DNA from 3 places in the Paracoccus sp. J55 genome. Region 3 is predicted to be linked to each of the others. Evidence: riboswitches for the same ligand, from Rfam matches in the RefSeq annotation. Region 3 holds a riboswitch; each other region holds the start of a gene.
The links. A riboswitch is a leader RNA that binds a small molecule or an ion and turns the genes downstream of it on or off. The one in region 3 is predicted to bind thiamine pyrophosphate.

Region 1: linked by a shared signal. The riboswitch ahead of thiD (bifunctional hydroxymethylpyrimidine kinase/phosphomethylpyrimidine kinase) and the one ahead of PARJ55_RS0101030 (TenA family protein) in region 3 are both predicted to bind thiamine pyrophosphate.
Region 2: linked by a shared signal. The riboswitch ahead of thiC (phosphomethylpyrimidine synthase ThiC) and the one ahead of PARJ55_RS0101030 (TenA family protein) in region 3 are both predicted to bind thiamine pyrophosphate.

What each region holds. Positions count from the first base shown of each region.
Region 1 covers NZ_AZVA01000002.1:344,792-348,057, forward strand. The annotation lists gene PARJ55_RS0103770 (FAD-dependent oxidoreductase) at 1-705, opposite strand, end outside; gene thiD (bifunctional hydroxymethylpyrimidine kinase/phosphomethylpyrimidine kinase) at 702-1,529, opposite strand; TPP riboswitch at 1,599-1,702, opposite strand; gene PARJ55_RS0103780 (HAD family phosphatase) at 1,887-2,489, shown strand; gene PARJ55_RS23840 (hypothetical protein) at 2,556-3,185, opposite strand.
Region 2 covers NZ_AZVA01000004.1:84,767-88,032, reverse strand. The annotation lists gene PARJ55_RS0105675 (hypothetical protein) at 1-189, opposite strand, end outside; gene PARJ55_RS0105670 (hypothetical protein) at 189-695, opposite strand; gene PARJ55_RS0105665 (hypothetical protein) at 692-874, opposite strand; gene PARJ55_RS0105660 (zinc ribbon domain-containing protein) at 871-1,170, opposite strand; gene PARJ55_RS0105655 (helix-turn-helix domain-containing protein) at 1,268-1,495, shown strand; TPP riboswitch at 1,736-1,856, shown strand; gene thiC (phosphomethylpyrimidine synthase ThiC) at 1,962-3,266, shown strand, end outside.
Region 3 covers NZ_AZVA01000001.1:208,315-211,580, reverse strand. The annotation lists gene hflC (protease modulator HflC) at 1-163, shown strand, start outside; gene PARJ55_RS0101035 (AI-2E family transporter) at 278-1,468, opposite strand; TPP riboswitch at 1,636-1,767, shown strand; gene PARJ55_RS0101030 (TenA family protein) at 1,834-2,475, shown strand; gene PARJ55_RS0101025 (NUDIX hydrolase) at 2,479-2,952, opposite strand; gene PARJ55_RS0101020 (FYDLN acid domain-containing protein) at 3,023-3,266, opposite strand, start outside.

The sequences.
Region 1 (3,266 bases), on a different contig from region 3:
CTTGCCGCCGGTTTCCAGCATCGTGGCGCCGATCATGTAGACGCCCTCGCCGCGCGGCACGAGATACAGGGGGATGCGCGGATGCAGCAGGCGGATGGTGCGGGTCAGCGTCACTTCCGGGCAGCGGATCACCAGCATTTCGCCGCGCACGCCGCGCAGGTCGGGAAGCTGGTCGCGGGCCGCCAGCCCGCGCGCATCGACGATCAGGCCGGCGGGCGTGCCCTCGGTCTCGATGGCGACGCCCTGCGCCTCCAGCCGGTCGCGCAGGGCCAGCAGCGCGGCGCGCGGGTTCAGATGCGCCTCGGTGGCGAAATGCAGCCCGCGCGGGAAGCGCCCGGACAGTTCCGGCTCCAGCGCCGCGATCTCCTCGGCACTCACCGGCTGATGCGCCTGGGTCAGCCGGGCGAAGCGGTCGAGTTCCGCCCGGTCCCGTGAGGGGGCGAGGACCAGCGTGCCGCGCCGGATGACCTCGGCGCCATTCGCCTGCCACCAGTCGGCGGCGTCAAGGCCGAGGCGCAGCACCGCCGGCTCGGCGCTTTCGGCCTCGCAATAGGGCGCCAGCATGCCGCCGGCGCGCCAGCTGCAGGCCTGCGCGCCGGGCTTGCCGGCCGGGTCGATGATCCGGGGCAGAGTGCCGCGCGCCGCCAGTTCGGTGGCGATGCACAGCCCCATCACCCCGGCGCCCAGGATGGTGATCGCGGTCATGTCCGTCTCCAGAGCGCGTGGAAATGATGCACCGGGCCGTGGCCCAGCCCCACCGCCAGCTCATCGGCGGCGGCGATGGCGCCTTGCAGCCAGCCATGGGCGCGGGTCACGGCATCGGGCACCGCCATGCCCTGGGCCAGCCCCGCCGCGATGGCCGAGGACAGCGAGCAGCCGGTGCCGTGGGTGTTGGGCGTCTGCTGGCGCGGGGCCGTCAGGACCAGCGGCTGCGGCCCGACCAGAAGGTCGGTACAGGCGTCCTCGCTGGCATGGCCGCCCTTCATCAGCACATGGTCGGCGCCCAGGGCGCGCAGCGCCTCGCCCTGCTCTCGCATTTCCTCGGGCGTCGCGGCGGCGGGGCGACCCAGAAGCCGCGCCGCCTCGGGCAGGTTCGGGGTCAGCACCGTCGCCAGCGGGATCAGTTGCTCGCGCAGCGCCGAGACGGCATCGTCCGGCAGAAGCGCGTCGCCGGATTTCGCCACCATCACCGGGTCCAGCACCACCGGCACCGGATTGTCCGCCAGCAGCGCCGCCAGCCGGTCGGCGACGACTGTGATCACATCTGCGCCGCCGACCATGCCGATCTTGACCGCGCGCACCTCGAGATCGCCGAAAACCGCGTCGATCTGCGCCGCGACCATGGCGGGGCTGACCGGCTCGACCGCAGCGACGGTGCGGGTGTTCTGCGCGGTGATCGCCGTGATCACAGAGGCGCCATAGACCCCGAGGGCCGAGAAGCTTTTCAGGTCGGCCTGGATCCCGGCGCCGCCGCCGCTGTCCGAGCCGGCGATGGTCAGCGCGATGGGATGGGGCTGCAATCCCGACATGGCCCGCCTTTCGTTTTGGCCGGGCATGGGGACGTGGGGCGGATGGGTGGCGGACCGGGAATTGCGGGGCCGCATCACTCTACCCTTCCCTACGCCGGCATGACCCGGATCAGGTTCGATGGGTCGGTGCCCGGCACCTCTCAGCCCCGTGCGGGGCTCCCCAAGTGTATGAGTCTTTCGCGCGACACTAGGCCCCGGCGTCCCGCTTTGCAAGGGCCGAGCGCCGCCGGTCCGTCGCGGGGTGTCACGCATCTGTCCGCCTGGCCGGGCAAGATGGCGGGCGGCCTGCGGCGGTTTCGGGCTTTACACCGCCCGGAATTCCGGCCGATCTGGGCCCGGTGGAAAGGGAAGGATGCGATGAAAAGCGTGATCTTCGACCTGGGCGGGGTGCTGATCGACTGGGATCCGGTCCTGGCCTTTGCGGATGTCTTCACCAGCCGGACCGAGGCCGAGGCCTGGATGGCCCGCATCGACTTTCCCGGCTGGAACCGGATGCAGGACGGCGGGCGCAGCTTTGCCGAGGGGCTGGCCGCCGCCCGCGCCGAGCATGGCGACGAGGCGCGGCACCTGGCGGGCTATCTGGCGGCCTTTCCCGTCACCATCGAAAAGACCGTGCCCGGCAGCTGGGTGGTGGCCGAGGCGCTGCTGGCCCGAGACGTGCCGCTTTATGCGCTGACCAACTGGTCGGCCGAGACCTGGCCGCATGCGCTGGAGCTGCATCCCCGCCTGGGTGCGATCTTCGCCGATATCCTGGTCTCGGGCCAGGTCGGCGTGCTGAAACCCGACCCGGCGATCTTCCGGCTGCTGATGGACCGCAACGGGCTGCGGCCCGGGGACTGCATCTTCGTCGACGACAGCCCGGCCAATGTCGAGGGCGCCCGCGCGCTGGGCATGGACGGGATTCACTTTACCGGCGCCGAGGCGCTGGGCCGGGACCTGGCGCGGCGCGGGGTGATTTGAAGAGGGCCGGCAGGTAGCAGGTCTGCTTTGCGGAAAGCTGCTGTTAAATGATCGATATCGGTGTGACTACAAAACGGTGCTTGCGATGATCCCCACCACCCGCTCCAGATACGGCCAAACGGAAGTGCGGTATCTCGGCGGCGCTAGCGTCGGCGATATAAACACCGTCCGCTCTCGGAAGCTCACCTGCACGGGCGCGGAATCTGGCGACGGCACCTGCGGCATTGCCATGCCAAAAGCGCGACCAAACTGTTTGGACGCGCCGACACCGTAGACGATCATTGCGCGCCACGGCACGTGTTCGAGCACGGCCTTGAATATTTCGGTGCCATGAGCGCGGTCTTCATCCGAAAGATCAGCATCATAGCGCGCACTGGCGCAAGAAATGTTCGTCTGCATTGAGGTTAGCCCGCGTTCGGCCAGCATCTTGGAGAGCCGGGCTAAGTTGGGTCGTGTCTTTGACGGTTTGGTGGTGGCCGCATCATACATCTCCCTGCAGGATCGACCATTGCGATTCCATAGCGCGTCCAGAAACTGATCGTGGGTTCCCACGTCAGCGCAATGAAAGGTTTTTGCCGAACTGGCCCCGACGATCAGGACCTTGACCTGATCGGGATCCGTATCGGTCATCCAAGGACGCGGATATGCACCGCGGCGCGGCATTGTCAGGGAACGAATGCGGTCCTCAAACGTCATCGCGTTTCCGTCTAGCAGATTGCACGCACCTAGATACTATTGCGGTTCGATGGGGTGCTCCGAGCGTCAGAAATGGGCTCA
Region 2 (3,266 bases), on a different contig from region 3:
GACGGTATCTCCCTCAGCGATATGCATCAGCCGTGCCCGTAGCGTATTCCAGCTGAGGGGGCGGCCGGTCGTCATCTTTGCCATCACGACCCGCCCGATGGTGAACGCAACCATGTCCGGGTTGTTCAGGTAGTCAGGCCCTTTGCGCCGATATCCGTTGGTTGCGTGCATGGTCCCGTGGGAGGTCATCACTTGCCTCCCGTCATCCATGGCCGGATCGCGTCCAGAGCCGCCGCCGATCCAGCGAGGCTGAAGCGGTGGCGCTTGCCACCGAAGCCGATCTCGACCCATTCCGCTAGCCGGACATTGTGGACGAAGAGGTTGGTCGCGCCCATCCCGGCCGTGTCGAAATTGCTCAGCAGAATGTCACCACCGTCTGCCACGAAATCCAGCTTCTCACCATTCGAGAACCGGATGCTGACCCGTTCGCCCGCCTCGGCGTTGCGGCCGTTCAGCGTCACGCTGACGCGGCAGTTGTTGAAGTCACAGGTGCCGTTGGCGTCGAATTCGTTCATCTGGTCGGTGCGGGTGATACAGATCTCGTTGCCGCGCACCCGGCGCGGGCTGACCTCACCGGTCTCGTTGGTGAAAGTCCAGTATTCGGCGCCGCCCTCGATGGAGGCCTCGAAATACCAGCCGGCGGCAAGGGCCGGGCTGGCGAGGCTGATCAGCGCGGCGGTGATCAGATGCTTCATGCTTCCAGATCCTCCGGAGGAATGTCGATGCCGGCATCGGCCAGCGCCTGTGCGATCAACTGGCTCATGGTGATGTCGCGCCGCAGGGCCTCGATCCGCAGGGATTTGTGCGCCTCGGCACTGAGGCAGATCGAGGTGCGCTTCGGGCCGACGGTCGGTTTCCGCTTCGCGGCCCTCATCGGTACCAGCCCTCCTGCATGCGGGGGATCACGTAGCGCAGGAACAGGCCGACACCGCCAGCGAACAGCATGAACGGCGAAAGGAACAGGAAGGCGATCAAGCCGTCGAATGCCGTCGTTTGGTCATCGACCGATGCAACCCAAGTGCCAAAGACTATGCCGGCAAGAACGAAGAATGCGGCCACGCCGAGCATGAAGGTCGATGCCTGGCGCCAGCTTTCGACCGAGCGGCCCCACACCCCGCGGATCGCCCCGCAGGCGGGGCAGGTGGAGGCCTCGGCATGAATCTCGGTCATGCAATGCGGACATTGGTGGGGCATGAAGGGCTCCTGGATGTCGAATGAATGTTAAAACAGGTAGAGTTAAAAGCGTCGACGCACAATAGCATTGTGCATGAAGACGACCCCCAAGAGTCCTCTGCGAGACATCGTGGCGCGCAACATGCGCAGGCTGCGGGCCGAGCGCGGCTGGTCGCAGGAGTATCTGGCGCATGAATGCGGGTTGAACCGGACCTATCTCAGCGCGGTGGAGCGGTCGGAGCAGAACATCTCCATCGACAACCTATATCGCGTGGCACAGGGTTTAGGGGTGGAGAGTTGGACATTGCTGAAGGCCGAGTAGTCGGTGGTAAGGACGGAAAGCTGCCGGCTGCGATGCGGTATGGCAGCCGCAAAAACTTTGGCATAGCGGTCGTTCATCCGCAGTGCTGCGGCTGCCACTGATTTAGGACGAGATTTTCCCCTCGCACCAGGAGCGCCCTGCGACCTCGCCGCGCCTGGTTGCAGGGCTGATATATCTCCGGCAGGCCATCAAGATCCATCGCCTCCGATATTGACACGACGGGGAAAATGTCCAACCTTTGCGCTTCGTCAGGGGAGTCCCGCCACGGGGACTGAGAGGCTGACAGGGGGCAACCCCGGTGACGCGACCCTTTGAACCTGACCCAGTTGACACTGGCGTAGGAAGACCGAAGGGCAATCAACCTCCGTTATCTCGGGGCGCGGTCCTTTCGGGCCGCGTTGGCCCATTGGCCGCGTGGCCCCTTTCGAAGCCCCTGTCAGCCGGGTCCCCAAACAGGGAGACCGCAATGAAGGACCACCCCCAGCCCCGGATTACCACCGGCGCCATGCCCGCCTCGGACAAGATCCATCTGCCCGGCGTATTGCACGACATCCGCGTGCCGATGCGCCGCATTGCCCTGACCGGCGAGCCGGCGCTGACCGTCTATGACAGTTCCGGGCCCTATACCGACCCGCAGGCCGATATCGCGATCACGCGCGGCTTGCCGCGGTGGCGCGGGCAATGGCAGCAGATGCGCGGCGATGTCACGCCGGTCGCCGCGCGGCCGGTGACCGCCGCCGATAACGGCTTTGCCGAGGGCGCGCGCCTGACCCCGGCCTTTCCGGTCCGTCATGCGCCTCTGCGTGCCGCCCATGGGGCGGTAACCCAGCTTGCCTATGCCCGGGCCGGCATCATCACCCCGGAAATGGAATATGTCGCCATCCGCGAGAACGAGGGCCGCATCACCGCCTATGTCCGCGACGGTGAGGATTTCGGTGCCCAGATCCCCGATTTGGTCACGCCCGAATTCGTCCGCGACGAAATCGCCGCAGGCCGCGCCATCATTCCCGCAAACATCAACCATCCCGAACTTGAGCCGATGATCATCGGCCGCAATTTCCTGGTCAAGATCAACGCCAATATCGGCAACTCGGCCGTCACCTCCTCGATGGAGGACGAAGTGGACAAGATGGTCTGGGCGATCCGCTGGGGCGCCGACACGGTCATGGACCTGTCCACAGGGCGCAATATCCACAATATCCGAGACTGGATCATCCGCAATTCGCCGGTGCCGATCGGCACGGTGCCGCTGTATCAGGCGCTGGAAAAGGTCGGCGGCGTGGCCGAGGACCTGACCTGGGAGATCTTCCGCGACACGCTGATCGAGCAGGCCGAACAGGGGGTGGACTATTTCACCATCCATGCCGGGGTGCGGCTGCACATGATCCCGCTGACGGCGAGCCGGGTGACCGGGATCGTGTCGCGCGGTGGCTCGATCATGGCGAAATGGTGCCTGCATCATCACCGCGAGAGCTTTCTCTACGAGCATTTCGCCGAGATCTGCGAGATCATGCGCGCCTATGACATCAGCTTCAGCCTGGGCGACGGGCTGCGGCCCGGCTCGATCGCGGATGCCAATGACGCGGCGCAGTTTGCCGAGCTGGAAACCCTGGGCGAGCTGACAAAGATCGCCTGGGCGCATGACTGCCAAGTGATGATCGAGGGGCCGGGGCATGTTCCCATGCACAAGATCAAGGCCAATATGGACAAGCAGCTGGCGCATTGCCACGAGGCGCCGTTCTATACGCTGGGGCCGCTGACCACTGATATC
Region 3 (3,266 bases):
CGCGATCGCACCCGGCGAGGCCGTCGCCCCGACCGAGACCAATCGCGAGGGCGAGCCGCTGGGCGCCGGTGCCGGCGTGACGCTGACGCCGCTGCCGGAATCGCTGGCCGCGCCGCCGCAGGAGGATCCCGTGGTGCCTCCGGCGCCGCTTCCGGCGGATTGATCCGGACGCCGGCGCCGACGGAAGCCCGGCCGCAACAGGAAAGGCGGGACGCATCTGCGCCCCGCCTTTTTCCATGTTCCGCCGTTCTTGCGCCGGGGGCCGGTCAGGCCCCGGTCACTCCAGGCCGATCAGCTTGCTGTCCTGCCGCTGCTCTTCTTCGGCAAGCTCGCGCTGCCATTCCCGCCAGATCGAGACCAGCAGCGCCATCAGCACCGGGCCGACGAACAGCCCGACGATGCCCATGGTCTTGACCCCGCCGATCAGGCCGAAAAAGGTCGGCAGGAACGGCAGCTTGACCGGGCCGCCGACCAGAACCGGGCGGATGGTCTTGTCCACCACGAACAGCTCGCAGGTGCCCCAGACGAACAGCGCCGCCCCCTCGACGGGCGAGCCGCTGGCCACCAGATAGGCCGAGACCAGGGTGAAGGACAGCGGCGCGCCGCCCGGGATCAGCGCCATGAAGCCGGTGATCACCCCGAAGGTCACCGGCGAGGGCACGCCGGCCAGCCAATAGGCCACGCCCAGGATCACCCCCTCGCCGATGGCGATCAGGGTCATGCCCGTCACGGTCGAGCTGATCGTCGCGGGCACGACGCGCGACAGCCTGCTCCAGCGGTCGGGCAGGATGCGGCGGCCGACCTGGTCGATCTGCGCCACGATCTTGTCGCCGTCGCGATACAGCACGAACAGGGTAATCAGCATGAACAGCAAGGTCAGCGCCAGATGGAAGGCCAGCGTCCCCGCCGTCACCGCGCCGCGATAGATCGCCCCGATATTCGAGCCGCTGACCAGCTGCACGATCTCGCTGATGCCGCCGGGCCGGCCGATATAGGTCTGCCAGTTCTCGTCCAGCCAGTCGCCGACCTGCGGCAGCTCGACCATCCAGCCCGGCGTCGGCGCGCCCGAGCTGTTGACCACGATCGCCCAGTTGATCCAGTCGCGCAGCTCGCGGAAGGCATAGATCAGCGCCATGGCGATGGGGATCAGCAGGAAGCAGACCAGCACCAGCACCAGCACCGTCGCCGCCCCGGTGCGGCCCAGGTTCAGCTGGCGGGCGGCGCGCTCGCGCAGGGGCCAGCTGGCCAGCGCGATCACCATGGCCGCCAGCACCGGCACCAGGAAGCCGTGGAAGAAATAGATCGAGGCCGCCACGATGGCCAGCAGCAGCCAGCGCGCGGCCGAGATATTGGTCAGAAGCGGCGGCCGGTGCAGGCGCAGGCCGACCTGTTTCGGGCTTTGCCGCGAGGCGGCGGGATCGTTCAGTTCTGTCGCGGTCGTGGGTTTCGGCATTTCGCCCGTCGTCATGGTCCCGGTCCTGACTGCGGGCGGGTAGCGCCCGCCCTGCGGCAACGAGATAACATCTCGCCCCCGGCTGCAAGACGCAATGCCGCGCCGCAGCCGGCCGGTTCCGGATTTCGCGGCTCACGATCTTGTGGGCAGGCCGTGACAGCCGCCGCGCCGCGCGCTAGTCTGGCGCCACCAAGGGGAGTCCCGGCAAGGGGCTGAGAGACCGCTGGCCTCGATCGACCCGACGACGGGCGGCGCGGTGACCCTTCGAACCTGATCCGGATCATGCCGGCGAAGGGATGGGAAGGATGCGCCTGTCTTTTGCCGGCCTCACCGCGAGGCCGAACTGCAACCCGGTCTCGCCCCAAGCCATGAGGGCCCCGATGACCGAGAGCTTTTTCGAAACCCTGCGCCGGGAATGCGCCGCGGACTGGACCGCCGCCGTCGAGCACCGCTTCGTACGCGAGCTGTTCGCCGGCAGCATCGCGGATGCGGCGATGGCGCGCTACCTGATGCAGGATCACCGCTTTCTCGACGCCTTCCTGACGCTTCTGGGCGCGGCCATCGCCTCGGCCGACCGCTTCGAATCGCGGCTGCGCTTCGGGCGTTTCGCCGGCATGGTCTCGGGCGAGGAGAACGACTATTTCCTGCGCGCCTTCGCGGCGCTCGGCGTGGACGAGGCGGATCGCGCCGCCACCCCCGACAGCGCGCCCACCGCGGGGTTCCAGGCGCTGATGCGCGAGGCGGCGGCGACGCGCAGCTATCCCGCCGTGTTGGCGGTGTTGAACGTGGCCGAGGGGCTTTACCTCGATTGGGCCAGCCGCGCGCCGCAGCCGCTGCCCGAGCGTTTCGTCCATGCCGAATGGATCACACTGCACGATAATGCCTTCTTCCGGGATTTCGTCGGCTTCCTGCGCGAGGAGTTCGACCGGGCCGGGCCCGGAGCGGCGGATCAGGCGCGCGACTTCTTCCGGCGCGCCGTCACGCTGGAACGGGCGTTTTTCGACGAGGTCTACGCGGCCTGACGGTCAATCCTCGACGATCTCGATCTCGGGCGGGCTGCCGGGCGGCCCGTTCGCGCGATAGTCCAGCACGATGCGCGGCAGCGCGGCCGGCGCCAGCCGCTCGCCGGTATGGCGCATCTCGGGCAGGCTCCACCAGCGGAATTCGCGGATGGCGCCGGCCTCGGGCGCGTTCCGGATCACCGGCACGAAATCCTGGGTCTCGATCAGGAAATAGTCCTCGGACTGCCGCCAGCGTCGCTGCCGCAGCGTCATCGCGACGCGGCGGCGCCAGACCAGCGGGCCAAGCGCGGGCAGGGCGAAGCCCAGTTCCTCGGCCAGTTCGCGGCGCAGGGTCTGCTCGGCGGTCTCGCCGGGCTCGGCGCCGCCGCCGGGGGTGATCCACCAGTCGCCGGTGCCGTAATCGACGCGCATCAGCAGCACCCGGTCGTCCGGGGTCAGCAGGATGGCGCGCATGGCCTGTCTGTCGATGATCCGCATCTTCGGCCGCCAAAGGAAAGGCCCCGGCCGCGGGTCGCGTTCCGGGGCCTGGACCAGTCGGGACGAGGGCTTATTCGTCGTCGCTCTCGGGCACGTCGGCGATGTCGTCCAGCGACATGTCGCCGTCATCGTCGTCGTCCAGCAGATCGTCGTCCAGATCGCCGGTATCGGCGTCGTCGTCCAGATCCTCGTCATCGACCAGATCGGTCTGGTCTTCTTCCCGCGCCGCGGTCTTTTCCGAGATCAGCGAGCGCGAGCGGCCGTTGGTCAGGCTTTCCAGCGTGAATTCTGCGCCGCAGGCGGGGCAGGTCATC